DNA from 2 places in the Limosilactobacillus fermentum genome. Region 2 is predicted to be linked to the other one. Evidence: predicted binding sites of a transcription regulator. Region 2 holds the regulator's gene; the other holds the start of a gene.
What was found. The regulator HrcA, encoded in region 2, represses chaperone genes, less so after heat shock. The targets are predictions, from matches to a motif close to TTAGCACTCNNNNNNNNNGAGTGCTAA.

Region 1 (14,824 bases), 350 kb from region 2:
GGTGGCCGCTAGCTACCAGTTTGCCTGGCTTAATTACGTCCACCTTTGGCAGCAACGGATCGAAGAGGAGAAGGGGCGCACCCCTGTCAACAAGGAAAAGTCATCTAATTAGACGAATAAACGTTCGTGTGCTAAACTTAACTTAATTGTGGGCCCGTGGTGGAGTTTTGACCGCGGGCCCTTGTACGCTAGCAACAAAGGGGGCCAGACGATGATTTATCGCCAACCGGATAAAGAATTTCAACTTGTATCGGATTACCAACCAACCGGGGACCAGCCCGAGGCCATTGCGGCCTTGACCAAGGGGGTTGAAGAGGGTGACCACGCCCAAATTCTGCTTGGGGCGACCGGGACCGGGAAGACCTTTACGATTTCCAACGTGATTAAAAACGTCAACCGTCCGACCCTAATTCTCTCCCACAACAAAACCTTGGCCGGTCAGTTGTACGGGGAAATGAAGAAGTTTTTCCCTAATAATGCGGTGGAGTACTTTGTTTCCTATTACGATTACTATCAACCGGAGGCCTACGTTCCTTCTAGCGATACCTACATCGAAAAGGACGCCTCCATTAATGACGAAATCGACCAACTCCGCCACTCGGCGACTTCGTCTTTGATCGAACGCAACGACGTGATTGTGGTGGCGTCGGTGTCCTCGATCTTTGGGTTGGGTTCGCCAGCCGAATACCAAAACCACGTCGTTTCCCTGCGGGTCGGTCAAGAAATCCCTCGTAACCGGCTCCTGCGTGAGTTAGTTGAGATCCAATTTGACCGTAACGACATTGATTTCCAACGCGGGCGCTTCCGGGTCCGGGGCGACGTGGTGGAAATCTTCCCAGCCTCCCGGGAGGAAAAGGCGATCCGGGTTGAGTTCTTCGGTGACGAGATCGACCGGATTCGCGAAGTTGACGCCTTGACCGGCGAGGTAATCGGCGACCGGGAACACGTTTCGATCTTCCCGGCCACCCACTTTTTGACCTCCGAAGACATCATGGACCTAGCCCTGCCGGAAATCGAAGCCGACATGAAGAGCCAGGTCGCTAAGTTTACCAAGGAAGGCAAGCTCTTAGAAGCCCAGCGCCTCCAACAGCGAACGACTTACGATATCGAAATGATGCGGGAGATGGGTTACACCAACGGGATCGAAAATTATTCCCGTTACATGGACCGGCGCAAGCCCGGCGAACCCCCCTTCACCCTCTTAGACTTCTTCCCCAAGGACTTCCTGTTAATTGTCGATGAGTCACACCAGACGATGCCCCAAGTCCGCGGAATGTATAACGGTGACCGCGCCCGCAAACAGCAGCTAATCGACTACGGGTTCCGCCTGCCCAGCGCCTTAGATAACCGGCCGTTGACCCTGAAGGAGTTTGAGGGTCACGTCCACCAGGTCATCTACATGTCGGCGACGCCAGGCCCGTACGAAGAAGCTCAAACTGACCGGGTGGTCCAACAAATTATTCGGCCAACGGGGCTTTTGGATCCGACCATTGAAGTACGACCGGTGATGGGGCAAATCGACGACCTGGTTGGCGAGATTAACAAGCGGATCGAAAAAAACGAACGGGTATTGGTCACCACTTTGACCAAGAAGATGTCCGAAGACTTATCGGATTACTTAAAGGACCTTGGCTTAAAGGTCAAGTACCTGCACTCAGATATCAAGACCTTGGAACGGACCCAAATCATTCGCGACTTGCGGCTGGGTAAGTTTGACGTCTTAGTCGGCATCAACCTCTTACGGGAGGGATTAGACATTCCGGAGGTTTCCTTAGTGGCCATCTTGGATGCCGATAAGGAAGGCTTCTTGCGTAACGAACGCTCCTTGATCCAAACGATTGGGCGGGCGGCCCGCAACGCCAACGGGTCCGTGATTATGTATGCCGACACGGTTACCGATTCGATGAGGGCCGCCATCGACGAAACCAAGCGGCGGCGGACGATCCAAGAGGCCTACAATAAGGAGCACGGCATCACGCCAAAGACGATCGTTAAGCCGATCCAAGAGGCAATTAAGGCCGTTAAGCCGGTAGAAGATGAGCAAGCCGATAAGGGGGCAGAATTTACCAGCAAGGACTTTGCGGCCCTAGATAAAGAGGCCCAGGCCCAGATGATCGCCGAGCTAACCGAGCAGATGAAGGCGGCCGCCAAGCGCCTAGACTTTGAACAGGCCGCTACTTTACGTGATACGGTCATGGAACTGACTAGTCGAATGAAGAAGAAATAGGAGTTATTGATGGCAAACGAAAAGATTGTAATTCGGGGTGCCCGGGCACATAACTTAAAGAACATTGACGTGACGATCCCCAAGAATAAGTTGGTCGTCATCACGGGGCTGTCTGGTTCCGGCAAGTCTTCCTTAGCCTTTGATACCTTATACGCTGAGGGGCAGCGCCGGTACGTGGAGAGCTTGTCGGCTTATGCGCGCCAGTTCCTTGGCCAAATGGATAAGCCGGACGTGGACTCAATTGAAGGGCTATCGCCGGCGATCTCGATTGATCAAAAAACGACTTCCCATAACCCCCGTTCAACGGTGGGGACGGTGACGGAAATTAACGACTTCTTGCGCCTCTTGTGGGCCCGGGTGGGGACGCCGCTTTGTCCCACCCACGGGGTACCAATTGCCAGCCAATCACCTGAGCAAATGGTTAACCAGATCCTAGAGTTGCCAGAACGGACCCGCCTGCAGGTACTGGCGCCGGTCGTCCACGAAAAGCGGGGGACCCAAAAGGCAGTGTTAGCCAAGATCAAAAAGGACGGCTTTGTCCGGGTGCAAGTTGACGGTGAAACCTACGACGTCGATGAGGTACCGGAACTGGAGAAGAACAAGAAGCACTCCATTGACGTGGTGGTGGACCGCATTATCGTGAAAGACGGCGTTCGTTCACGCCTGTTTGACTCCTTTGAAGCGGCCTTGCGCCTGGCCGATGGGGTGGCGGTGGCCGACATTATTGGCGGTGAGAAGATCCCCTTTTCCGAACACTACGCCTGCCCGTACGGTGACTTCTCGATGCCCGAACTGGAACCACGGTTGTTCTCCTTCAACGCCCCGCTGGGTGCCTGCCCGGTTTGTGAGGGGCTCGGGAGTAAGTTAGAAGTTGACGTCGACCTCGTGGTTCCCGATCAAACGAAGACCTTAAACGAGGGGGCCTTAGTGCCGTGGAACCCAATCTCTTCTAAGTACTACCCCAGCCTGTTGGCCCAGTACTGCGCGGCCGCCGGGATTGACATGGACACCCCCTTTGAAGACTTCGATGACCAAACCAAGCACCAGCTTTTGTACGGTGATGACTTAACCTTCCACTTCCACTACCAAAATGACTTTGGCGGCATTCGTGACGTCGACGTGACCTTTGAGGGGGTGGTCAATAACGTTTCCCGCCGCTACAAGGAAACGAACTCCGACTTCACCCGCGAGCAGATGCGTAAGTACATGGCCGAGTTGCCGTGCCCAGCCTGCCACGGTTACCGGCTCAACGAACAGGCCTTGGCAGTGAAGGTGGCGGGCCAAAACATTGGTCAGGTTTCGGAACTGCCGATTTCTGAAGAAATTGACTTTTTCCAGCGGGTTCACTTGTCTGAACAAGACCAAGAGATTGCCCGGCCAATTCTAAAGGAAATTCTCGACCGGCTGACCTTTATGCAAAACGTGGGGGTTGAGTACTTGACCCTCTCCCGGTCGGCACGGACCCTCTCCGGGGGGGAGGCCCAGCGAATTCGGTTGGCGACCCAGATCGGTTCCAACTTGTCCGGGGTCATGTACGTGTTAGATGAACCATCGATTGGGCTCCACCAGCGCGATAATGACCGCTTGATTAACTCACTGAAGAAGATGCGTGACCTGGGGAACACCCTGATTGTCGTGGAACACGATGAGGATACGATGCGGGCGGCCGATTACATCATCGACATTGGTCCGGGGGCCGGCGAAGACGGTGGTCAGGTGATGGCGGCTGGGACCCCGAAACAGATTATGCGCTCACGCAAGTCTTTGACCGGTAAGTACCTGTCGGGACGGGAGATGATTCCGGTACCCAGCGAGCGTCGGTCCGGCAATGGCCACGTCTTGACCCTCGTGGGGGCCAAGGAAAACAACCTCAAAGACATCACCGTTAAGTTCCCGCTGGGGAAGTTTATCTGCGTCACCGGGGTGTCTGGCTCCGGTAAGTCGACCCTGGTTAACCAGATCCTCAAGCGGATCCTGGCCCAGCAACTAAACCGGGCCAGCGACAAGCCAGGGCGATACAAGGAGATCCGCGGCTTGGAAAACGTGGAAAAGGTGATCGACATCGACCAGTCACCAATTGGGCGGACGCCGCGCTCGAACCCGGCCACCTACACGGGGGTCTTTGACGACATCCGGGGCCTGTTCGCCCAAACTAATGAGGCCAAGTTACGGGGCTACGGAAAGGGCCGCTTCTCCTTTAACGTCAAGGGGGGACGGTGTGAAGCCTGCCACGGGGACGGAATTATCAAGATTGAGATGAACTTCTTGCCCGACGTCTACGTTCCCTGCGAGGTTTGCCACGGCACCCGTTACAACTCGGAAACCTTGGAGGTTGAATACAAGGGCAAAAATATCGCTCAGATCTTAGACATGACCGTTGAAGAGGCCCTCCACTTTTTCAGTGCGATTCCCAAGATTCGGCGTAAGCTTCAAACGATTCAAGACGTTGGCCTAGGCTACGTTCACCTCGGCCAGCCAGCCACCACCCTGTCCGGGGGGGAAGCCCAACGGATGAAACTGGCTAGTGAGTTGCACCGTCAATCTAACGGGCGTTCCTTTTACATCCTCGACGAACCAACGACCGGGCTCCACATGGCCGACATCAAGTGCCTGCTAGCAGTGCTACAGCGCCTAGTTGACGCTGGGAACACCGTTTTGGTAATCGAACACGACTTAGACGTGGTCAAGTCGGCCGACTGGTTGATTGACCTCGGTCCCGAGGGGGGTCAAGCCGGTGGAGAAATTGTCGCTACCGGAACCCCGGAAGAAGTGGCCCAGGTCCCAGCTTCTTACACGGGTCACTACCTCAAGGAGATGTTGGACCGGGATGCCAAGTGGGCGGCGGAACGGGCCGCTAAAAAGAAGAAGTAAGGACCTTTCTTGACAAAAAGGGGCGCGCCCTCCTATCCTTGATTTAACGATCACGTTCGGATAAATCACCTAATGGAAAGGATTTTAGAATGCAAGAAATGAAACTGGCCAAACTCCAGAGTCTACCAAGCAAGTACTACATGCTAGACCTTGAGTTTGCCACCCATAAAAAGACCCGGGAGCACCTCCCCTTAGAAATTGGGGTGGTCAAGTACCAAAACGGGCGCAAGGTCGGTAAGCAATTCCACCGCTTTGTTTACTGGGCCGACGCCGAGGCCGACGATATTTTGCGTGGAATGGATTACGCCAACGTCACCTACAAGACCTACAAGAAGCAGGGACAGTGGGATAAGATCGTTGCCGACCTCTTAAACTTTATCGACTTTAGCCTACCGATTGGGGGGTGGAACGTCCACGGCGATCTCCAGGTGTTGTTAGAGGCAATTAAAAACCACGGTGGCCCGCTCGTTGATGAGAAGGCGGTCTGCTGCTTTGAAGTTGACGAGTTGGTCAGCTGGTTAGGGGAACTACCCAATAAACCGAGCCTGCGTGGGGTAGGGCGTTTGCTGGGCTTTGACGTCTCAAATATGCACCATGCCCTTTCAGATGTCTTGTTAACCGCGCAGGTTTACGACTACTTAGTCGCCCTGCCGGAAATTGCTAGTTGGAAAAAAGCCCCGACCAATACCAAGTCTACCAAGGAGGCTGGGCGGACCAAGGCGACCAAGAAGGGAAACCGCCAAGTGACCAAGTCCGCCAATGCAACGACCAACACCAATTCCTCTAAGCAGGTGCCGATGGTAATTGACCAACCGGCTGACCGTCACTTGGTTGACCTAAGTGAGCACCCCGTTTCCTTAAAGAAACTGGCCCAAGATGACGGTAGCGTACCGGTGGCGGTGGTCTTTAACCCCAAGCAGGCCCGGATCACCAACGATCAGTCCGTGATTGACCAATTGGCTAATCACTACCAGCATCAATTTAAGCGGGTTTCACCAAAGGAAGCCCGGCTCGGCTTGCTTTTGGACACCAATAGTACGGTGCCACGGGCGGCCAGCAAGAAGAGTGCGCAATTCCGTTACCTAGAAGAGCACCAGGTACCGATTCTGTCGGTCGCTAACCTGGCCAAGGAATTAAATATCAAAACCGAAAAGGGAACCCCCGAAAGTAACTAGGCGTAACAAGAAGGTGGGAACTCACCAACCACGTAGCCCCAAGTGAAGGGCCACGGTTGGTTGGCGCACTTTCTGTCTAACGTTCGTGAATACAGTCGGAGGCCGGGAGAAACGATGCTTCCGGCCTCCTTTTTTGATACGCCGGGTAGCGTTGCTAGGCATGACACGCCCGGTGTGTTACAATAGACGGGTGTTTGAAAAGACGGGAGGGTTTGATAATGGCGGAACAATTAGAAGTGGTCATCATCACGGGAATGAGCGGGGCCGGAAAGACGGTGGCCGTCCAATCCTTTGAAGACTTGGGCTACTTTGTCATTGACAACATGATTCCTAGCGTGGCCACCAAGTTCGTTGACGCGGTTAAGCAGTCCGGTGAAATTACCCGGATGGCAATGGTGATGGACTCCCGGTCACGGGGATTTTACGATCAGGTGGTGCCGTGCGTAGCGCAACTACGGGGGCGTTCTGATCTTACGCTACGGCTCTTATTTTTGGAGGCTACGGACGAGGAGCTAGTTTCGCGTTATAAAGAATCGCGCCGGGCCCACCCCTTGAGTCACCAAGATGGTGTTTTACCAGGCATCATGCGGGAGCGCCAGCTGTTAAATGACCTGAAGTCGCAAGCGGATCTGGTAGTTGATACGACCACCCTGACGCCCCGCCAGCTTAAGCAACGAATTACGGAACGTTTTTCACCGGACGAGGCCCACTCGTTTTACGTTAACGTGATGTCCTTTGGCTTTAAGTACGGGCTTCCCCTGGACGCTGACTTGGTGATTGACGTCCGGTTTTTACCTAACCCGTATTACATTCCAGACCTAAAGCACCAGACGGGGAACGATCCGGCGGTCCAAGCTTACGTAATGGATAATCCGCTGGCCCAAAACTTCTACCAACACTTGTATTCGCTAATTGAAGTCGCCTTGCCGGGATACATCAAGGAGGGCAAGAGTAGTTTGATAATTGCCATTGGATGTACGGGGGGCCAACACCGGTCAGTAACGATTGCTAACCGGCTGGCCGCTGACCTGAAGAATAACCAATACCCAGTTCACGTCCATCACCGTGACGTGGACAAGGCCAACTAACAGAAAGAAGGAGTCGTTTTGATGCATCATCTCCCGAAGGTTGTGGTGATTGGTGGCGGGACCGGCCTGCCAATCATTTTACGCGGCCTAAGAGACCATAATGTTGATATTACTGCCATTGTGACCGTTGCTGACGACGGGGGCTCATCGGGGATCCTGCGTGATTACGTGAACGTGGTTCCCCCTGGCGACATTCGCAATGCCTTGGTGGCCTTGGCGGAAATGCCCCGGATTGAAAAGGATATTTTCCAGTACCGCTTCCGGAGTACCGACCAATTTTTGGCGGGGCACGCGATCGGCAATTTAATCATCTCGGCCTTGGCAGAAATGCGGGGCGGGATTTTTGAGGCCGTCCAAGAACTAGGGATGATGATGAAAATCCATGGTCACATCTACCCGGTTGCCAACGAACCGCTGACTTTAAACGCGGCCTTTGCCGATGGCCGGGTCATTCGGGGCGAGTCGGAGATTACGGCCGCCCACGGGCAAATCGACCACGTTTGGGTTAGTGACGGGGAACACCACCAGCCAGAAGCGGTGCCGGAGGTAATCGAGGCCATTATGGACGCCGATCAAATCGTCTTGGGGCCGGGGAGTTTGTTCACCTCGATCCTACCGAACCTGATGATCGAAAACGTTGGGAGGGCGGTTTGTGAAACCAAGGCAGAGGTGGTCTACATTTGCAACATCATGACCCAAAAGGGGGAGACCGATCACTTCACCGATGCCGACCACGTCCGGGTTTTAAATAAGCACCTGGGAAAGAACTTTGTCGATACCGTCTTGGTCAACATTCAGCCGGTGCCAAACGACTACATTGACTTTAAGGAGTGGAATGAGATTTCACAGCCGGTTACCCATGATTTCCGTACCCTGCGGGAAATGGGGTGCCGGGTGATTTCTAGTAACTTTTTGCGCTTGCGCGATAACGGGGCCTTCCATGATCGCGACAAGGTCGTCGAAGAGCTGATCAACCGGCTCCATGACGTTCATTACTAAACTGAAGGGGAGATTCCATGTCTTACGCTAGCGAAGTGAAGAAAGAACTCACCGGGATCACGGTACACGAAAAAAACGCCCGGGCCGAATTGATGGCCCTGATCCGGATGAACGGCTCCATTGGGCTGGCTAACCATGCCATGATTTTAAACGTCCAGACCGAAAGCCCGGCCATCGCCCGGCGGATCTATTCACTGATTAAGCAACTTTACAAGGTAGAAAGTGATATTCTGGTCCGCAAGAAAATGAAACTCAAAAAGAATAACACCTACGTGGTTCGCTTACGCCACCACGTCCAGGAAATCTTGGGGGACCTGGCCATTTTGGACGGTTTTCAAATCAAGGAACGGGTTCCCTTGGACTTGTTGACCGACGACTTGATGATCAGGTCATACTTGCGGGGGGCCTTCTTGGCGGGCGGTTCCGTTAATAACCCGGAGACGTCGCGCTACCACCTCGAGATCTATTCTTTGTATGAAGAGCACAACGAGATGATCGCTGAAATGATCAACCGCTATGACCTAAACGCCCGCACCACCAACCGGCGCAGTGGCTACATTGTCTACTTAAAGGAAGCCGAAAAGATCGCGAACTTCTTACAGTTGATCGGGGCAACCACTTCAATGCTCGAATTTGAAAACATCCGGATTGTCCGCGACATGCGTAATTCGGTCAACCGGCTGGTTAATTGTGAGAACGCCAATATGGATAAGGTGGCCAATGCCGCCAATCGCCAGGTGGAAAATATTATGCTGATTGAGGCGACGGTGGGGCTAAGTAGCCTCCCTGAAAAGCTACGTGCCATCGCCGAAACTAGGTTGGCTCACCAGGAAGTAAGTCTAAAGGAACTGGGGACGTTGGTACCCGGGGGCCCAATTTCAAAGTCGGGGGTCAATCACCGGCTCCGCAAGCTAAATGCCTACGCCGACGAATTGCGGCAGGGCAAGGCAATCTAAATAATAAACAAGAGGCTGCGAGGAATTTCTCGCAGCCTCTTGTTGTCTTTAAAACTAATGTTCCTGCTCTAGCTTGGTCAAACGGCCCGTATCGGAGGTTGGGCCGCACGCTTCTTTTGATTACCACCGTTCTTTTTGGTAGGCTATTTGCCAAAAGTGGCTTTCGTAAACGGCGCTGCGCTTAAAGGCCGTCGCCATTTGGGTTTGCACGTCCGGGGAGCTAGCGGCTGCGGTTTGGTTAACTAGGTCGAGCATTTGGTTAGTTGACGTGGTGAAGTCGTCGCTAGCATAGGCGTTAAAGAAGGCTTGGTAGAGTGGCTTGGGACTAGTTAACTTGGCCAGGTGGGCGTCAATTTGGGCGTAAAGCCAGTAGCAAGGCAGCAAGCCGGCCACGGCGGCCTGGGGGTTAACCTCATTGAGCTGGTAATACATGTGGCTAATGTAGGCGTAGGCGGTTGGGGCCGACCGGTGTGGTGGCAAAGTCAGTAGCGGTGATCCCTAGCTCCGCGTGCATCTTGTCGCGGATGGTGTCTTCACCACTCCCTTCGTTTAGGGCTAACAAGACCTGAGCTTGATCGGCCGGTAGGTGTTCAGCGATGGCCTCGTGGAGGGCGGCAAAGGCGGTGAGGTAGTGGTGATCTTGGATGAGGTAGTAGCGAAAGGTGTCTTCGGGCAGGGTCCCGTCGTGCAAGGCGGTGATAAAGGGGTGGTCAAAGCTAGCTTGCCAGGTCGGTAAAACGGCTTGGCGCCACTGGTCGGTGTAGTTCATGGTGAGCTCCTCTCAATTTAAATTTAGCCCCAGAATAAAAGAGGGGCACCCCGCTGTCAATCAAAAAAGGCACCAAGCAGAAATAAATTCTGCCTAGTGCCTAGATGCGGGGGTTACTTCAGATTGTTTGAATCCATAACCCCATCCAACAGGCCGTAATCCACGGCTTCTTGGGCGGTTAAGTAGTGATCCCGTTCAGTATCTTGTTCAACTTGCTCGAAGCTTTGCCCGGAGTTCTTAGCAAGAATTTCGTTGATCATCTTGCGGGTCTTCAGGATTTCTTCGGCGGCAATTTGGATTTCGGTTTGTTGACCTTGGGCACCACCGGATGGTTGGTGAATCATCACGGTTGAGTGTGGAAGACCGAACCGCTTCCCCTTGGTCCCGGAGGAAACCAGGACGGATGCCATTGAAGCAGCCATTCCGATCACGATCGTTTGAACGTCAGACTTGATGAAGTTCATCGTGTCGTAGATTGCCATCCCAGAGGTAACCACCCCACCAGGGGAGTTGATGTATAAGTAGATGTCCTTGGTGGAATCTTGGGCGTCCAAGAAGAGCAGTTGGGCAACAATTGAGTTTGCCATGTTGTCTTCAATCGGACCAGATAACATGATGATCCGGTCCTTTAAAAGACGGGAGTAAATGTCATAAGCGCGTTCGCCACGGGACGATTGCTCAATGACGGTTGGTACTAAGTTCATTCAGTTGGCCTCCTTAATTAGCACTAGTTAGTACTGTTTGCTAACTTATGGGGATAGTCTACTCTATAGGTCAAAAAAGGTCAAATCATTTACCCACTCGTTGGCAAAAGTTTTTCACCCCATTGGCATGGACCAGGCCCAATTGGGGGCGTTTTCGCAATCTGTCACACCGTTAACATATTGAGAGAATTATTTTTAAATTAACGTGAACGGCAAGAAGTAACGAGGTGGGGCCATCCTCGATTAGTTGACACTTGGTGTGAAAAAAGTCCGCGAGTAAAGTACTCTCACGGACTCATGCTAGCTTTTTAAATGTTAGGTAGAAAAAAGGTGGAGATGATCAGCATCTTAACCAGATTTCGGCCATAGAAGGCGGTGCTCCCCCCGGGACAGTCGGCGAGCCAGATAATTAGTGATTAGTCATCCAGGTCTTGGCATAAAAGATCTAATTCAGCGCTGGCGCTTTCGGCAGCCAATTGACTCATTTCTGCTTTGTCATCGCCGTTTTTGTAAACGTCTAAGGCTGCTAACATCCGTTCGTGTTTCGTCATGGTCTAGGTCCTCCATAATTATTTAATTGGTTTATGTTTTAAATTGGTTAATGACGAGGGAATGCCCGTCGTTAATTGACAATACCTATCATATCCCTCAATGGTCTAGTTGGCAAGTCCTTTTAATGACCAAATTTAAACAACCGGTTGATATAAATTGGTCTAGATGCTCGCTTTAGGGGAGGAAAATTAATTTAAAAAAGGGGCTTGTCAAAAAGGCGCTGAATGTGTATTATTATATACGTTGCTTGATAACAAAGCAGCGAGGCAAAGAAATGCGCCAAAAGGTAGCGCGCCCTTAGTGTAATGGATCGCACGCGAGATTCCGGTTCTCGAGATCGGGGTTCGACTCCCCGGGGGCGCATTAAAAACGAATATTATGCCCCAGTGGCGGAACTGGCAGACGCGCAACGTTCAGGTCGTTGTATGGGTAACCATGTACAGGTTCGAATCCTGTTTGGGGCACTAAGTTTTATTGTCGTCATTTTCAGGGATGGTTAAATCCTTGGGATGACGGCATTTTTTATTCTTACTGAAAATCAGTCAACATAGTTTTAAATCGAAACTGTGGTAAAACTGAGGTAAAAATTTTTGGCATGGGACCATGTGGGGAGTTATCGAATTAGATAGCTCTTTTTTGTTTGGTCAACTTTGCCGATGTGAAGGTGACTAGTGGGCTTAAGGGGACGGCTTTTTTTCAAGGAAATAAAAAATCCCCGCCGCCCAAATGGGGGAGGGGATCATAATTGAAATTACTTTTCGTCAGCAGGTGCTTCCTTAGCCCACTTACGGATAGCTTCAATCTTCTTTTCTTTTAAAGCCCGCTTGTACTTCGGAGCAATTGGACGCCGGCCTTGAACGCCGTGTGGATGTGCTTTGCGCATGGTTCATGCCTCCTTTATCTCTCTCGTAAATATTTCAACATTCCGATTATAACGAAAGTCACCTTAAATAGCAACCGTCAATCGCCAACGGAAAATCTAGGCGGCATGATTGGACAAGCACAAGTGAAATGGGTACAATGTTGTTTATATTGGTGGTACCCAATTTAGGTGAACTTTGTTAAAAAATGCACGACGATGGCTGTATTTTTTGGCTAATGGTGATACACTTAATGGGTACATGAATTATTTTCCTAAAGGAGGAAATTACAGTATGACTGTAAAGATTGGTATTAATGGTTTTGGCCGGATTGGTCGTTTGGCTTTCCGTCGGATTCACGAACTCAACTCTGACGAAATCGAAGTTGTTGCAATCAACGACTTGACGACGCCGTCCATGCTGGCTTACTTACTGAAGTACGACTCTACGCACGGCAAGTTCCCTGGTGAAGTTTCTGCTTACGAAGAAGGGATCATTGTTGACGGTAAGAAGTACCCAGTTTACGCAGAACGCGACGCTAAGAACATTCCGTGGGTTGCAAACGACGGGGTTGACTTTGTCCTTGAATGTACTGGTTTCTACACTTCTGCTGAAAAGTCCCAAGCACACCTGGATGCTGGTGCTAAGCGGGTTCTGATCTCCGCTCCTGCTGGTAACATTCCTACTGTTGTTCCTGGGGTTAACCTGGACACGCTGAAGGCTGACGACAAGATCGTTTCTGCAGGTTCCTGCACCACTTCTTGCCTGGCCCCAATGGCTTACTTCCTGAACAAGGAATTCGGTCTCAAGGCTGGTACGATGACGACCATCCACGCCTTCACTTCCACGCAAGCTATCCTCGATGGTCCTCGTGGTAAGAAGATGCGTAACAACCGTACTGCAAGCACGAACACCATTCCGCACTCTTCTGGTGCTGCCAAGGCCATTGGTCTGGTTATCCCAGAACTGAACGGTAAGCTTTCTGGTCACGCTCAACGTGTTGGTGTTGTTGACGGTTCCCTGACGGAACTTGTTTCCATCATGGACAAGCACGTTACGGTTGACGAAATCAACGCCGCTATGAAGAAGGCTACGGAAGGTAACGACGCCTTTGGTTACACTGAAGACCCAATCGTTTCCTCCGACATCATTGGCTCCACTTACGGTTCTGTCTTTGACCCATCTCAAACCGAAATCATGGAAGCCGACGATGGTTCCCAATTAGTTAAGACGGTTGCTTGGTACGACAACGAATACGGTTTCACCAGCAACATGATCCGCACCCTGATCCACTTTGCAAGCCTTTAATTGCAAGCTGAATTAAGGTGATCAAAAAGGCGGGAGGAGGCGACTCCCCCGTCTTTTCTTTTAAATAAGGAGGAAGATTTCATGGCTAAATTAACGGTTGAAGATTTAGACTTGGCCGGCAAGAAGGTCTTAATGCGCGTTGACTTCAACGTGCCGATTAAGGATGGTGTTGTTGGCGACGACAACCGGATTGTGGCTGCTTTGCCAACCATCAAGTACGTATTGGACCACCAGGGGAAGGCAATTCTCTTCTCCCACCTGGGCCGGATCAAGAAGGAAGACGACAAGCCGGGTCTGTCCATGCGTCCGGTGGCAGAACGCCTTTCTAACCTGCTGAACATGCCGGTAACCTTTGTACCGGTTACGGAAGGTCCGCAATTAGAAGACGCCATCGCCAAGATGGAAGACGGCCAAGTACTGGTGGTTCAAAATACCCGTTACGAAGACGTTAAGGACGGCGAATACGTTAAGCGCGAATCTGGTAACGATCCAGAATTGGGTAAGTACTGGGCATCCTTGGGTGACCTCTTCATCAACGATGCCTTCGGGACTGCTCACCGTAAGCACGCCTCCAACGTGGGGATTGCTTCCAACATGCCAGGCAAGGCAGCGGCGGGCTTCCTGATGGAAAAGGAAATCAAGTTTTTAGGTGACGCCGTTACCAACCCAGTACGCCCATTTGTTGCCATCTTGGGTGGTGCCAAGGTTTCCGACAAGATCGGGGTTATCAACAACCTGCTCGACAAGGCTGATAAGGTCATTGTCGGTGGGGGGATGACTTACACCTTCTACGCTGCCAAGGGCATCAAGATCGGGAACTCCCTGGTTGAAGAAGACAAGATTGACGTTGCTAAGGAAATCTTGGAAAAGGCTGGCGACAAGTTAGTCTTACCAGTGGATAACGTAGTTGCCGACAAGTTTGCCAACGACGCTAACACCAAGGTGGTTGAAGGCGACATCGATGACGGCTGGATGGCCTTAGACATTGGTCCAAAGTCAATCGAAGAATTTAAGAAGGTGCTGGCAGACGCTAAGACCGTTGTTTGGAACGGCCCAATGGGTGTCTTTGAAATGAGTAACTTTGCCAAGGGAACCTTGGAAGTTGGTCAATTCTTGGGGACGCTTGAAGGCGCAACGACGATCGTTGGTGGGGGTGACTCCACGGCGGCCGCTAAGCAACTGGGCATTTCTGACAAGTTAACTCACATCTCCACTGGTGGGGGAGCTTCATTGGCCTACCTGGAAGGGGACGTTCTTCCGGGGATTGCTGCCATTTCTGATAAGTAAACTTGAAAGGGGTTGGAAAGAAAAAGTT
Region 2 (14,824 bases):
CACCAACGTCCACCAGGTTGACAAAGTTGACCCCCTTTTTAACCCGGCCATCGGTCACGTCTAGGCAGGGGATAATTCGTTTAGTCAGCATTGGCGTTGGCCTCCTTAATCTCCTCGAGCGTCAGCGTCCCCTCAAACATTGCCCGGCCGACGACCGCTTCTTTGACGCCGACTCGCTTGAGGGCGTCAATGTCTGCTAGGTTGCGGATCCCGCCGGAGGCAATGATGTTGGCGGTTGGGAACTGGGCCTGCAAGTCGCCGAGCAGGTTCAAGTTGGGACCTGCCATCATCCCGTCCTGGGCGACGTCGGTAACGATGAAATTAACGGCGCCCGCTTCCACCAGCCGGCCAATTAAGGTTGCCATTGGCACCGTCGACTGGCTGAGCCAGCCTTCCATGGCCACCATCCCATCCTTGCCGTCGACGCCGATCACAATCCGGGCGCTACCCCAGTCATTTAACACCCGGCGGGTCAGCTGGGGGTCCTTGACGGCCACCGAGCCCAAGATGACCCGGTCAATCCCCAGCTTTAAGTAGTCGGCGACCGCCTGGGCGGTCCGGATCCCGCCGCCCAGCTCGATCATGCCGGTAAAGGAGTCGCGGATTGCTTTGACCACCGCCTGGTTAGCCGGGTGGCCGAGTCGGGCGCCATCCAGGTCGACTAAGTGGAGGCGGTCGATCCCCGCCGCCTGAAAGCGTTCTACCTGGGCCAGGGGGGTGTTTTCAATTAGGGTCGCTTGGTCAAAATCGCCCTGCTTCAAACGGACGCTTTGGCCGCCCTGCAGGTCAATGGCTGGGTTAATCATTTTTCTACCCCCTTTAAGAATTGCTCTAACAAACCGAGGCCGACCGTGCCGCTCTTTTCGGGGTGAAACTGCATTCCCACCACGTTGTCTTTTTGAACGATCGCCGGCACCAGTACCCCGTAATCGACGACCGAGACGACGTTTTGGACCGGCGTCTAGGCGTAATAGGAGTGGACAAAGTAGGTAAATTCCCCGTCAACCTGCCGGTAGGCGCTCGCCGGGTTGACCAAGCGGTTTTGGTTCCAGCCCACTTCGGGCACCAAGAGGCCCGGTTGCTTGGGCAACTCCACGACTTGGCCGGGGATAAAACCGAGGCCAGCGGTTTGGCCGTATTCGGTCGAATAATCAAAGAGCATCTGCATCCCTAAGCAGATTCCCAAGAAGGGTGTGCCCTTTTTCACCGCTTCTTTAATTGGCTCAACCAACCCCCGTTGCTTCAAGTTGGTCATTGCCGCGTTAAAGGCGCCGACGCCAGGGAGGATCAGGCCGTCGCTGGCTAAAATTTTAGCCGGGTCGGCGGTTAAGGTCGCCTGCACCCCCAGGTAGGCAAAGGTCTTTTCGACGTTATAGGTGTTGCCGGCCCCGTAATCAATGATCGCAAGCATTAAATGACCCCCTTCGTGGAGTTAACCCCCTCAATCGCCGGGTTAATCGTGACCGCCTGGCGCAGGGCGCGACCGGTCGCCTTAAAGAGCGCTTCGATTTTGTGGTGGGTGTTACGCCCGTACAAGACCCGGGCGTGCAGGTTCATCTCGGCGGCAAAGGCCAGGGCCTGGAAAAAGTCCTCGGTAACCTCGGTTTCGAAACTACCCAGCCGCGGGTTGGTCAGTTCGGCGTCAAAGACCAGGTAGGAGCGCCCCGACAGGTCGACGACCACCTGGGCTAGGGTTTCGTCCATTGGCACCATGGCGTCGCCGTAGCGTTCGATTTAGACTTTGTCGCCCAGCGCCTCCTTGAGGGCCTCGCCAAGCACAATCCCAGTGTCTTCGACCGTGTGGTGGGCGTCGACTTCTAGGTCACCGGTTGCCTTGACCACCAGGCCAAAGCGGCCGTGCTTGGCCAACAAGTTCAGCATGTGGTCGAAGTAGCCGACCCCGGTATCAATTTGGATCCCGCTTTGTTGGTCCAGGTTGAGGCTAACCTCGATTTGGGTTTCCTTGGTTTGGCGTTTAATGGTGGCAGTTCGCATCTTAATCTCCCTCCTTAAAACGGGCTTCAACGGCGCGGGCGTGGGCCTCCAGCCCCTCGGCCCGGGCCAAGTCGGCGACTTCTTGCACCACCCCGGCCAGGGCGGCTTCGGTGTATTGCAAGAACTGGGTCCGCTTAACGAAATCGTACACCCCTAGTGGTGAGGCAAAGCGGGCGGTTCCCCCGGTTGGCAAGACGTGGTTTGGCCCGGCTAGGTAATCGCCGAGCGGCTCGGAGGCGTAACGGCCCAAGAAGACCGAGCCGGCGTTTTGCACCTTGCCCATCGCGGTGATCGGGTCCTGGACCTGGAGTTCCAAGTGCTCCGGGGCGATCGAATTCATCAGTTCAAACATTTCGTCTTGGTCCGCCATTACGGCAATGAAGCTACGGTTGGCGATCGCTTCTTGGGCAATTTCCTGACGCGGCAGGGTTTTTAACTGCTGGTCAACGGCGGCGGAAACGGCCTCGGCCAGTTCCACGCTGTCGGTGACTAGCATCGCCCGGGCGCGCCGGTCGTGTTCGGCCTGCGATAAGAGGTCGGCGGTTACTTCGTCCGGGTTGGCGTTGCCGTCCGCGATGATCCCGATTTCCGACGGCCCGGCCACCATGTCGATGGCGACCTGGCCAAAAACCTGTTGCTTAGCGGTGGCGACGAAGATGTTCCCCGGGCCAACGATCTTATCGACTTGCGGGATGCTTTCGGTCCCGTAGGCTAAGGCGGCGATCGCTTGGGCACCCCCGACTTGGTAAACGGCGTCGACGCCGGCCAGGTAGGCGGCGGCCAGCACCGTCTGGGAGATCCCCTCCCTTTGCGGCGGCGTGACCATCACCAACTTACCGACCCCCGCTAGCTTGGCGGGAATCGCGTTCATCAGGATCGTCGACGGGTACGCGGCGGTGCCCCCCGGCACGTAGAGGCCCACCCGGGCTAAGGGGGTCACCTTTTGGCCCCGCACCACCCCGGGCGTGGTTAAATCGGCAAAGCCGTTCTCAATTTCTTGTTGGTGGAAGCTAGTGATGTTGGCCTTAGCGGTGGCCAGGGCGTCCTTGAGGTTTGACGGCAGGGTTTGGTAGGCCGCCTCCAGTTCGGTTTGTGGGACCGCAAACTCTTTAACGTCGACCTTATCAAACTGGGCGCCGTAATTGCGGAGGGCGGCGTCGCCTTCTTGGCGGACGGTTTGGATGATCTCGGCAACCGTTGCGACAATCTGGGGGTCGACGGTGGCGCTGGTGTAGTCGTCCACGATTTGCTTCATTTCGGTGAGGTTCTTTTGGTAAATCTTCATGTTAGTTTCCTCCCTTGAGGGTGGTGACAAAGCAGTAAATCTCGTCCCGTTTTTGCTTGAGGGCCAGCGGGTTGGCCACTAACCGGGTCGAAACCTGATCGAGGCGGTCGTAAATGACTAGGTGGTTTTCCTTCAGCGTCCGGCCGGTTTCGGTGATGTCAATAATGGCGTCGGCCAGGCCAATTAAGGGGGCTAACTCCACCGACCCCTCCAACTTGATGATGGCGACGTCTTGGCCGCGGCGAGCAAAGTAGCGTTGGGCGACCCGGGGGTACTTGGTGCCGATCACCTTGCGCCCCGGGCGGTCGGGGTCAAAGTCTTCGGTTGAAGCCAGGATAAATTGGCACTGACCGGTTTTTAGGTCCAAGAGTTCGTCACTTTCGGCGTCTTGTTCCATCAGGATGTCGCTGCCGACGATCCCCAGGTCGACCACCCCGTTGGTCAGGTAGGTTAAGACATCCGGCCCCTTGGCGAGGATGAACTCAAACTGGTCGGCCACTTCAATGATCAAGCGGCGCTGCTTGTTTTCTAAGGGGCTGGTGTCAAAGCCCCGCTGGGCCAGCAGGGCGGTGAACTGTTCTTCCACCCGCCCCTTGGTTAAGGCGATTTTAAGCATCGATTAAGTCCCCCTCTTCGTTCATGACTTTAAGTTGCTGGCCGGTTACCGCTGCTTGGGTGCGGGCCGCTACCAAACTGTCGGCCAGACAGGCCTCGTAGGCAGGATCCCCCCCGTAGCGCTTGGCAAAGGTCGGCCAGTCGGCTAGTTGGCAAAAGACTAGGGTTGGCTTCGCTTGGTCCCTCGGGGCGCTCCGTTCCAACAGCTGGGCGATGAGGGTTACGTCAATCCCCAGCCCAATCGCCGGTTCGCTCTTTTCCTGGAAGTTGGCCAGGAGGTTATCGTAGCGGCCCCCCGATACCAGGTAGGTACTAGTTTGGTCGGCGTAGGCCTTGAAGGTCACCCCGGTGTAGTAAGCCTGCGGTGCGGCGGTCGAAAAGTCGACCAAGAGCTCTTGGTCGCCCAGCTGGGCCACCAACTTGGCGAGGTCCAACACCTCCTGCATCGCCTCCCTGGCCGCTGGGTTGACCCACAGCGGCGCCACCATTTTTTCGACCACGTCCGCCTTACCAAACAGCCAGGTCCACTCCACCAAGAAGGGGTAGTGGCGCTCCCGTTTAAAGGGGGCAATCGCCGCCTCGTAGTCGGGGACGTTTTTGTTAAAGAGGGCGGCCTTGATCGCTTCTTTTTGCCGCTCGCTGGCCGGCAAGTCGGCTAACACCAGGTCGGCTAGCCTGGCCTGCCCCAGTTCCACCAGCAGCCGCCCATTAAAGAGGTCCCGGTTTAACTCGCTGATCACCGTTAGGCACTCCAACTCGGCCCGGCGTGATTGAAAGCCAACCAGTTCGATCCCCGCCTGGGTGGATTGGTTATAAAGCCCGGTCAGCTGGCGGTTACGGCGGAACTGCTCGCCCACGTAGGCAAAGCTGGTGGGCAAGCTGACGTTAGTCGTCGCCAAAAAGCGGGCGATCGGCAGGGTCAGGTCCGGGCGTAGCACCAAGTCCTGACCATCGGCTTCTAAGATCCGGTAGAGGCTTTCGGCCTGCAACTCGTAGGGGCCAAAGACGTCCCGGTATTCCAACAGGGAGGTCTCGATCAGGGTGTAGTGATGTCGTTGAAACAGGCCCGTTAGGTAATGACGGACGCTTTCCTTTTGGGTCGCTTGGGGACCAAAGTTGTCCCGCAAGCCAGCTGGTAACTTGTAATCTTGCATCAAACTCAACCTCCTTTGGAATAAAAAACGCCCCCTTGCATTGCTGCAAGAGGGCACAGGAGCGCGGTTCCACCTCCGTTCACCCCTCCCTCACGAAAGGGGCCTCACGTTGAAGCTAACTTCAACCCTGCTAACGGGTGGTCCCGGGCCGACCTACTCCGTTCAGCCGTCCAGTTCCCAGGTGTGGTTCGAAGCGGGGGTCAATCGCCATCCCAGCGCCGGCGACTCTCTGCTTGGGAGCCCCACTCCTACTCTCCTGGTCCTTACTCATTTTTTACTCACTAAATTTTAATAGAAATATACGCCACTTTTTTTAAAAGGGGCAGATTGTAAAATTTAAGTTGAACATTTAAGTGGACAGAAAAACCCATCAAGGTCTTTAATGGTGTTACCACACAATCCATTAGAAAGAAGGACCTTGATGAGCACCACTATTTTATCATTCCAGAACCGTGTTGTCATTGAAACGCTTCATAATGAAGGACGTTCCTTGCGATACATCGCTAACTACTTAGGCTTTAGTAAGACCACCATCTTTAACGAACTTCACCGGCTAAATAGTGAGTACCAGGCTGGGCTAGCGCAGACTGACTTTGAACGAAAGGTTAGTCAACGGGGGCGGAAGTCTTCGCTCACTAAAAACCTTAAACACTTGGTCGAGGAAAAGATTCAAGTCCAGAAGTGGTCCCCTGAACAAGTTGCCCATGTGGTGGGGATTACCTACAAGACGGTCTATAACTGGATTGATCAAGGCTGGCTTGATATACAGTTGCCCGATTTGCCTGATCATGGAATTCGTCGTCATCGTGCTAAAGAAAAGCGTGGTACGTTCAATCACGGCCGCTCCATTGAGGAGCGGCCTCATAAAGTCGAAACTCGCCAGGAATTCGGCCACTTTGAAGCTGATACCGTACTTTCTGGCAAACGTAAAGGTCAGGCTGTGGCTACTTTTGTGGAACGTAAGAGTCGCCTGACAATTGTTAAACGGCTCCATGGTCGCGACAGTCAGTCCATGACTCAAGCCGTACTTGAACTAGCTAGTCAACTTCAAGACAAGCTCAAGACGCTTACCGTGGATCATGGTAAAGAGTTCGCTAACTATCAGACAATTGAACAGCTAACAGGTACTCAGGTTTATTTTGCCCATGCTTATTCACCACATGAACGTGGTAGTAATGAGAACCGTAACCGAGTTTTGCGACGGTTTATTCCCAAGGGACAAGCCATTGAAGAGCTGAGCGATCGCCAGCTGGTTCAAATCAATTGGTATCTGAATTCCCGACCACTTAAATGTCTTAACTGGCACACACCAATCGAGATCTTCTTGCTTAATCTACGTCACTAAATTCGTTCAAGTTATTTCTTGCAATCTGCCAAGGTCAAACCTTTTGGCTAAATTTTTCAAACAAGTGGTAGGCGTGCCCCACCTCGACCGTGGCGTGGGCGTCGGAACCAAAGACCAACGGCAGCCCCAATTCCTTGGCCCGGGCGGCGATTTCCCACCCCGGGTAAAAATCGTTGCAATCGGCCTTAAACAGCCCGGCGGTGTTGAAATCAATTTCCCAGTCGTCGGCGACCATTTGGGCCAACAGGCGCTCAATGGCTTGCCAAGTGGTGGCGTCAAAGTCGGTGTCGAGGCCGAAACGGTCCTGGTACTTTTTAATCAGGGTTAGGTGGCCCAAGCGCTTCGGGGCGTTGGGCCCTAAGTCGCAGTTAACCGCCCGTTGCAACTGGCTGAAGTAATAGCGGTACAGTTCCTGGGGATGGGTGATCAACTCGCCAAAGCCCTGCTCTAGTTCCTCGGGGCTATAATCGACCCCGTAATAGCGGCCGTCGCGGCCCGGCAAATAGTGGACCGACAAGATGCCGCCGTCAACTTGTGGGCCGTAGTGGTCCCAAAAGTGGCGGCGGTCGGCTTCAAAACCGGCCAGGTAATCCAACTCAAAGCCGATGTGGACCTTAATTTGAGCGGCGAAGCGTTCCTTGATCTGGTTGGCTAATTCCAGGTAGTCATCGACCTGGTCAATTCTTAACGAGGCGGTTTGGATGTCATCTAAGGGGCCCCCGAAGGCATCGCTAAAGTTCACCGGCAACGGGGCGTGCTCGGTCACCCAGTAGTCGGTAAAGCCCAGCTCGATCGCCCGTTCCACCATCGCTTCTAAGTGGTCACCACTGCCGTGCGGGCACAACTCGGTGTGGGTGTGGCCATCAACTTTCATAAAAAAACCTCCTGCCTAAAATTGTCACTAGTATACGCTTGGCCAACTAAAAAAGCACCCGTCAATGAAGTGCCTTAATGATTGTTTAACGAACTAGAGGGAAGTGCGGACCAACCATAAAGCAGGCCGTGGGCTAAGGATAGGACACAGGTTAGCGCGTCAGCGGTGTCCTTGATTCTGCCAAGGAGGTGATTCCCCACTCTATACTTACCGAACCAAAATCCCCTTTTCGAGTAGGGTCTCTTTGACCTCGCTAATCGTCATCTGGTCGAGGTGGAAGGCCGAGGCGGCCATCGCCCCGGTGACCCCGGAGTTGACAAAGACCTCTTCAAAGTCCACCGTCGAGCCGGCCCCGCCCGAGGCCACCACCGGAATGGTCAGGGTGGTGGTCAAGTCACGATAAAAGGCGGTATCGAAGCCGTTTTCGGTCCCATCACGGTCCATCGAGTTAACCAGGAGCTCCCCGACCCCCAGCTCGACGACCCGCAAGGTCCATTCGTAAGCATCGAGTTCGGTGTTGCCCGGGGTGCAAACGATCTTGCGGTTGGTACGCGGGTCGACGTGGTAATCTAGTATGGCGACGATGCTTTGGTTACCAAAGACCTGGGCGACCTTGGGAATAAAGTCCGGCGCCATGATTGACCGGGTGCTAATCCCCACCTTATCGGCCCCGGCTAACAACAGGTTTCTAACCTCCACGACCGTCCGCACGTTGCACACGACCGTCATCGGCATAAAGACCTGTTGAGAAATGGCCTCGACCATATCCAGCAATTTCTGGCCACCGCCGGCCTACTTGGGATCCGTGATGAAAACCAGGCCGTCCGTACCGTTTTCCTGGTACTTAAAGGCCAGCTCGACCGGGTCGCCAACGTCCAATAGTCGCTCGCTGCCCAGTAGGCGCTTTTTGACCCGACCATCAATCACGTTTAAGCACGGCAAAATCCGCCTCGTCAGCATCTGCTTCACCTCCCCTACTTACGTAACTCACCTTGCCACCACTCCTTCGAGAAAGTCATTTAATAAATTCAAGCCCATTGGCCCGCTCTTTTCGGCTTGAAACTGCATCCCGACCACGTTGCCCCGGTGAACGATCGTCGGGATGACGACCCCGTATTCGGCCGTGGCGACAATGTTTTGGGGCGCCGTTTGGACGTAATAAGAGTGGACAAAGTAGGTGTACTCCTCATCAATTTAGTTAAAGCGGCTGACCGGGTTTCCCAGCCGGTTCATGTTCCAGCCGACAATCGGCACCGGCAGTTGCGGGGTGCTCGGGATTTCGGTCACCCGGCCCTTAATTAAGCCCAGGCCGGGAATTAAACCGCCCTCCGTTGAGTAATCAAATAGCAACTCCATGCCGAGCCCGATCCCCAGTAAGGGAACCCCCTGTTCCACCGCCCGCCGGATGGGTCCGATCAGGTGGCGTTGCATGAAGTTGGTCATCCCGGACTGGTAGGTGCCGATCCCGGTTAAAATGATTCCATCGCTAGAAATAACTTGTTTGGCGTCGTTGGTCAATACCGTCTTTGCTCCCAATTAGGCAAACGCCTTTTGGACACTATGAGCATTGCCCGCGCCGTAATCAATAAGTGCAAGCATTGGCCCTCTATCGACCCCCACCCGGGCCGACTCCTTTCTTCTCTTTTGTGTGCATTTCTCCCGTGTAGCCGATTAGTAACAAAAAGCCCCCCTGCATGATAAGCAAGGGGACTCCCGAGTACGGTTTGCCCGAACCCCGCTCGTGGTGGGGTTCTTCCTTGCTGATTGGGGACGCCATCGCTAACCTCAGCCCTACTTCAGCCGTTACTCATCGTCTACATATTCTCTATCCAAATAATAACCCAAAACCGCTTAATTAGCAAAAATTATTGTGCAAACAAAACAAAAAGCGCCCTTTTAGAGCGCCTTTATTAAACAATTAATGATCGAAAGCTAACCATCTTATTTATTATCTTCGAAGGCATCCTTAAGCTTATCAAAAAATCCCGCTTTGACGCCCTTCACGTCTTCACCAGAGGCCGCCGCAAAGGCCAGCATCGCCTCGCGTTGGCGCTTGTTCAAGGTCTTTGGCGTTTTAACGTGAACGGTGACGTATTCATCGCCGTTCCCGTTACCGTTGACCCGCGGAACCCCCTTGCCACGCAGGCGGAACTTGGTTTCCGACTGGGTCCCGGCCGGGATCTTCAAGTCAACGTCGCCGTGAACGGTCTTGGCTTGAACGTGGTCCCCCAGGGTCGCCTGGGAAATCGAGATGTCTTGGTCGACGTAGATCGTGTTGCCATCCCGCTTGAAGTCGCGGCTCGGCGTGACCCGGAAGACGATGTACAAGTCACCGTATGGGCCGCCGTTCTTGCCGGCTTCCCCTTGGCCCTGCAGACGCATCTGCTGACCATCGTCAATTCCTTGCGGCACCTTCACCTTGAGTTCGTGCCGTTCCTCGGTTACCCCGGCACCGTGACAGGTGTCACACTGGTCGGCCGGGTCGATCACTTGGCCCTTACCGCCACAGGTTGGGCAGACTTCTTGGGACTGCATCATCCCCATCATCGTTTGCCGTTGCCGAAGGACGTACCCTTGGCCGTGACAAGTGGAACAGGTGTGGGCGGACTTGCCCGGCTTAGCCCCCGACCCGTGACAGGTGTGGCACTCGGCGGACCGGTTGTACTTGATCGAAGTCTCCTTACCAAAGACGGCATCCATGAAGTCCAGGGTCATCGTGTACTGGAGGTCGCGCCCTTGTTGTGGTGCGGACGGATCACGCCGGGCCCGGCCCCCACCAAAGATGTCACCAAAGATATCGGAGAAGTCGCCAAAACCACCCTGGCTGAAGCCGCCCTGGCCAAAGCCACCGAAGCCACCTTGACCGCCAAAACCGCCCGCTTGGGAGCCGGTCGTGCCAAACTGGTCGTATTGGGCCCGCTTTTGGTCGTCACTCAAGGTTTCGTAGGCCTCGTTTATCTTTTTAAACTTTTTTTCGGCGCCCGGCTCGTGGTTTACGTCCGGGTGGTACTTGGCCGCCAACTTCCGGTAGGCCCGCTTAATTTCGGCCTCCGAGGCGTCCTTTTTGACACCGAGAACGTCGTATAAATCTTCTTCTGCCATGAATACCTCTCACTAAATTTTGTAGGTTATTATCGCACAGTTCACCATAGCAAGCAAAAGCCAAAGTCCGGTTTCCTGGCCTTTGGCTTCTTGCTCAATTATAGGACCTAATTACTTCTTGTCGTCGGGGTTAACTTCTTCAAAGTCCCCGTCAACGGTGTTGTCGTCGTCCTTCTTGCCGTCACCTTGGTCGCCAGTTGGTTGGCCACCGTTAGCTTGGTTTTCTTGTTGGGCTTGTTGGTACAACTTAACGGTCAGGTCCTGAACGATCTTGTTTAAGTCATCCTTTTTGGCCTTCATGTCCTCTAAGTTGTTGTCGTCCTTCGCCTTTTGCAGGGCGTCCTTGGCGTCTTGGGCCTTCTTGATTTCGTCGTCGGAAACCTTCCCCTTGAGTTCTTCTAAGGTCTTGTCGGTTTGGAAGAGGAGTTGGTCGGTTTCGTTACGTACGTCGGCTTCTTCCTTCTTCTTCTTGTCGGCTTCGGCGTTGGCTTCGGCGTCCTTTTTCATCCGTTCGATTTCTTCGTCGGTCAAACCAGAGTTGGACTTGATGGTGATGTTTTGCTTCTTGTGGGTCCCTTGGTCTTCGGCAGAAACGTTGACGATCCCGTTCTTGTCGATGTCAAAGGTTACCTTGATTTGCGGAACACCACGTGGTGCAGGCGGAATGTCCGTCAGTTGGAAGTTCCCGAGCGTCTTGTTGTCGGCGGCCATTGGGCGTTCACCCTGGAGGACGTGAATGTCAACGGCTGGTTGGTTGTCCGCGGCCGTGGAGAAGACTTGGCTCTTGGAAGTTGGTATGGTGGTGTTGCGGTCGATCAGCTTAGTGAAGACGCCCCCCATCGTTTCAATCCCGAGGGACAGCGGCGTCACGTCGAGGAGAACGACGTCCTTAACGTCACCGGTTAAGACCCCACCTTGGATGGCGGCCCCGAGGGCAACGGCTTCGTCCGGGTTGATTGAGTGGTTTGGTTCCTTACCGGTCAAGGACTTCACCATTTCTTGAACGGCCGGGATCCGGGTGGAACCACCGTTTAAGATCACTTCGTCAATGTCTGAGAAGCTGAGTTCGGCGTCCTTTAAGGCGTTTAGAACCGGTTGCTTAGTCCGTTCAACCAGGTCGTTAGTCAATTGGTTGAATTGGGCCCGGGTTAAGGTCTTTTCCAAGTGGAGCGGACCGTTGTCGCCGGACGTGATGAACGGCAGGGAGATTTGGGCTTCTTGAACCCCGGAAACGTCCTTCTTGGCCTTTTCAGCGGCGTCCTTGAGCCGTTGAAGGGCCATCTTGTCTTGGGACAGGTCGATGCCGCTTTCTTGCTTGAAACCGTCAATCAGCCAGTCCATGATCTTTTGGTCGAAGTCGTCCCCCCCGAGGTGGGTGTCCCCGTTAGTAGAGAGCACTTGGAAGACCCCATCCCCGAGTTCGAGGATCGAAACGTCGAAGGTCCCACCACCAAGGTCGTAAACCAGGATCTTTTCGTCCCTGTCCTTCTTGTCCAGCCCGTAAGCCAACGAAGAAGCGGTTGGTTCGTTGATGATCCGCTTAACGTCTAAACCGGCGATCTTCCCAGCGTCCTTGGTAGCTTGACGTTGGGCGTCGTTGAAGTAAGCCGGCACCGTGATCACGGCTTCGGTCACCGTGTCACCGATGTAGTCTTCGGCGTACTTCTTGATGTATTGTAAAATCATGGCCGAAATTTCTTGCGGCGTGTACTTCTTGCCTTCGATGTCAACGGTGTAGCCGGCTTCACCCATGTGGCTCTTGATCGACTTGACCGTGTTCGGGTTGGTGATTGCTTGGCGCTTGGCCACTTCCCCAACTTGAACTTCACCGTTCTTAAAGGAAACAACGGACGGCGTGGTCCGGCCCCCTTCTGGGTTGGTGATAATCTTTGGTTCGTTACCTTCCATCACGGCAACGGCGGAGTTAGTAGTACCGAGATCGATACCAATAATCTTGTTACTTGCCATACTTAAATCCCTCTTTTAATTATTAATTTTCAGTTTGTTACTGGGCCACGATCACCATGGCTGGGCGCAGGACCCGGTCATGCAAGACGTAACCGGCCTGGAGCACCTGCACAACGGTGTCCGGCTTTTGATCACCACTAGCAGCGACGGTTTGCACCGCTTGTTGCGTGGTCGGATCAAAGGGTTGGTTTAACGCCTCAACTTCTTTGATGTCGTGGTCGGCTAAGGCCTTTTCCAGGTGGTCGTGTACCATTTGGATCCCCTTCTTGAGTTGTTGACCGTTTTCGTCTTCAACTTCAATTTCCAGGGCCCGCTTTAAGTTGTCCAAAACCGGCAAAATGCCCTTGGCCAGGTCCTGACCATCGTACTTGAGCAGTTGCGCCTGTTCCTTTTTAAAGCGCTTGGTCATGTTTTGCATTTCGGCTTGGGCCCGCAGGTTCTGGTCCTTTTGGTCATCCAGTTGCTTGGTTAATTCTTCAACTTGCTTTTGCAAATCGGCAACTTTTTCGGTCTCCCCGGCCTTAGCCGCCGGTTCCTTGTCCGACGTCCGTTCCTGCTTAGCCTTTACTTCCCCCTCGTTTGGGGCTGCGGAAGCTTGGGTGTTCTTTTCCTCATCTTTTGCCATTTAATCCCTCCTAGGAGTCGTAATAGCGGCGGTAGTGGTCAAGTAAGCGCTTGGCCAGCTCGCGGCGGAAGGCCTCCACCAACCCAATGGTCCTAGCGTAGGGCATCCGGGTCGGGCCTAAGACGGCGATGATACCTTCCCCATACTGGTCAACTTGATACTTTGCTGTGATCAAACTGTAGTCATCTAAGACCTGGTTGTCGGCAATCTCATTTCCAATCCGAACCGAGATATCGTGTTCGTCATCCGGATCCAAAATGGCCTGCAAATTGTTGCCGTGGTCCAAGAGCGCGTACAATTCTTGGACCGCCGCCGGGTTTTGCTGGTTGGCAAAGCCTAGCAAATTCAACCGTCCCCCCACAAAGAAGCGCTCGTGAGCGGCCCGGGAAGCCACCGAATCAAAGATGTTCAAGAAGCCCTCGGGTTGGTGGAGGTGGCGGGTCACCTGCAACGGGATGTCCGTGACGAGGCGCTTAACCACCTCCGGTAAGGTTAGCCCGGTTAGCTGGTCGTTGATCAATCGGATGACTGCTTCCATGGCCTCGGTGTCGATCCCCCGGGGCAGGGTGAAGGATTGACTCTCCACGTCCCCGGTGTCCGTTACCAAGATGGCAATCACCCTGTGGTTGCCCAGCGGAACCAGGCGAAAACCACTTAGGCGGGCGTCCTTTTGCTCCGGCTTTAAGGTAAAGGCGGTGTAACTCGTCAGGTTCGACAAGAGGTCGGCCGAGTGCGAAACGATCTCATCAATCTTTTGGTACTCGGTACCCAACGAGTTTTGAATTACAATCAGGTCATTTTCAGTTACCGACAACGGATCCAGTAAGTGGTCGACGTAATAACGGTACCCCAGCTTGGACGGTACCCGCCCGGAACTGGAGTGCTCCTTTGTCACCAGCCCTTCGTGCTCTAACACCGCCATTTCGTTTCGAATGGTGGCCGAAGAGACCTTTTTGGCCAGGTGATCGACAAGTGCCTTGGAGCCGACCGGTTGACCGGTCGTGGTGTATTGGCGTACAATCGCTTGCAGGACTTCTTCTTGACGTTTGGTTAGCATCTTGATCACTTCCTTTTAGCACTCTGGCCATCTAAGTGCTAAATACAATGTATAATATACCAACCGTCCCGTTAAAAGTCAACAAAAGTCAAAGATCTTTTCGCAATTTATCACCGAGGAACATCATGCCAGCAGATCACCGTTATATCCAGCCCCAAAGCGCCAAGGAAGCCATGGAGCTGATCCAAAAGCTTTTTAATTCATACCGCAACGCCCCGCTAACTAGCGAGCTATTGAACTACCATAATAACCTGGTTGCCCGTTTAAACGACGATATCATGGCCGCCGCTACCACCGAGGGTCCCAAGCGCGTCGAACAGCTGACCGGCATGATCGAGCTAATGCAAGCGTGGACCCGGATCCGGCTCAGTGGGCGCCCCTTCTTGGGCAAGATGCGCCACTTTAAACTAGAAGATGGCAACCAACCTAAATACAAGCGCCGGGTCCACAAGATAAACGGGACCAGCAACCACCGCGCTAGCCGCCACTAATTAAATCAATTATCACCGCCCCTCCCCGCGCCGAGTGCGTGGTGAGGGGCTTTTTAGTGGGGGCAACATGGGACCACTTTGTTAAAAATAATTACCTTTTGGTAGATTGCAAGAAATAACTTGAACAAATTTAGTAACGCAGATTACGCAAAAAGATCTCAATCTGTGTTCGCCAATTTAAACATTTGAGTGGTCGGCAATTCAAATACCAGTTAATTTGAATCAATTCATCATCGGTAATCTCATCAATCGGTTGACCTTTGGGAATGAAGCGGCGTAGTACTCGGTTGCGATTTTCATTACTGCCTCGTTC

Region 1: clpP (ATP-dependent Clp endopeptidase proteolytic subunit ClpP) is a predicted target of HrcA. The motif match lies at 10,807-10,833, and genes of this name have one in related genera.

Annotation. Positions count from the first base shown of each region.
Region 1 covers NZ_CP040910.1:474,547-489,370, forward strand. Annotated here, with positions in the region: gene FG166_RS02265 (hypothetical protein) at 1-112, shown strand, start outside; gene uvrB (excinuclease ABC subunit UvrB) at 212-2,227, shown strand; gene uvrA (excinuclease ABC subunit UvrA) at 2,237-5,098, shown strand; gene FG166_RS02280 (3'-5' exonuclease) at 5,188-6,273, shown strand; gene rapZ (RNase adapter RapZ) at 6,492-7,361, shown strand; gene FG166_RS02290 (gluconeogenesis factor YvcK family protein) at 7,383-8,360, shown strand; gene whiA (DNA-binding protein WhiA) at 8,378-9,316, shown strand; gene FG166_RS09500 (thiaminase II/PqqC family protein) at 9,437-9,796, opposite strand; gene FG166_RS09505 (thiaminase II/PqqC family protein) at 9,753-10,085, opposite strand; gene clpP (ATP-dependent Clp endopeptidase proteolytic subunit ClpP) at 10,199-10,789, opposite strand; gene FG166_RS09510 (hypothetical protein) at 11,206-11,340, opposite strand; tRNA gene FG166_RS02310 (tRNA-Arg) at 11,633-11,704, shown strand; tRNA gene FG166_RS02315 (tRNA-Leu) at 11,722-11,805, shown strand; gene FG166_RS09515 (hypothetical protein) at 12,093-12,224, opposite strand; gene gap (type I glyceraldehyde-3-phosphate dehydrogenase) at 12,496-13,509, shown strand; gene FG166_RS02325 (phosphoglycerate kinase) at 13,591-14,796, shown strand.
Region 2 covers NZ_CP040910.1:821,211-836,034, reverse strand. Annotated here, with positions in the region: gene hisF (imidazole glycerol phosphate synthase subunit HisF) at 1-91, opposite strand, end outside; gene hisA (1-(5-phosphoribosyl)-5-[(5-phosphoribosylamino)methylideneamino]imidazole-4-carboxamide isomerase) at 81-806, opposite strand; partial or broken gene hisH (imidazole glycerol phosphate synthase subunit HisH) at 803-1,411, opposite strand; partial or broken gene hisB (imidazoleglycerol-phosphate dehydratase HisB) at 1,411-1,995, opposite strand; gene hisD (histidinol dehydrogenase) at 1,997-3,280, opposite strand; gene hisG (ATP phosphoribosyltransferase) at 3,282-3,896, opposite strand; gene FG166_RS04130 (ATP phosphoribosyltransferase regulatory subunit) at 3,889-5,049, opposite strand; gene FG166_RS04125 (IS30 family transposase) at 5,471-6,394, shown strand; gene hisJ (histidinol-phosphatase HisJ) at 6,429-7,268, opposite strand; partial or broken gene hisF (imidazole glycerol phosphate synthase subunit HisF) at 7,476-8,228, opposite strand; gene FG166_RS09560 (type 1 glutamine amidotransferase family protein) at 8,463-8,804, opposite strand; gene dnaJ (molecular chaperone DnaJ) at 9,210-10,370, opposite strand; gene dnaK (molecular chaperone DnaK) at 10,482-12,338, opposite strand; gene grpE (nucleotide exchange factor GrpE) at 12,376-12,963, opposite strand; gene hrcA (heat-inducible transcriptional repressor HrcA) at 12,974-14,020, opposite strand; gene FG166_RS04085 (hypothetical protein) at 14,146-14,511, shown strand; partial or broken gene FG166_RS04080 (transposase) at 14,642-14,824, opposite strand, start outside.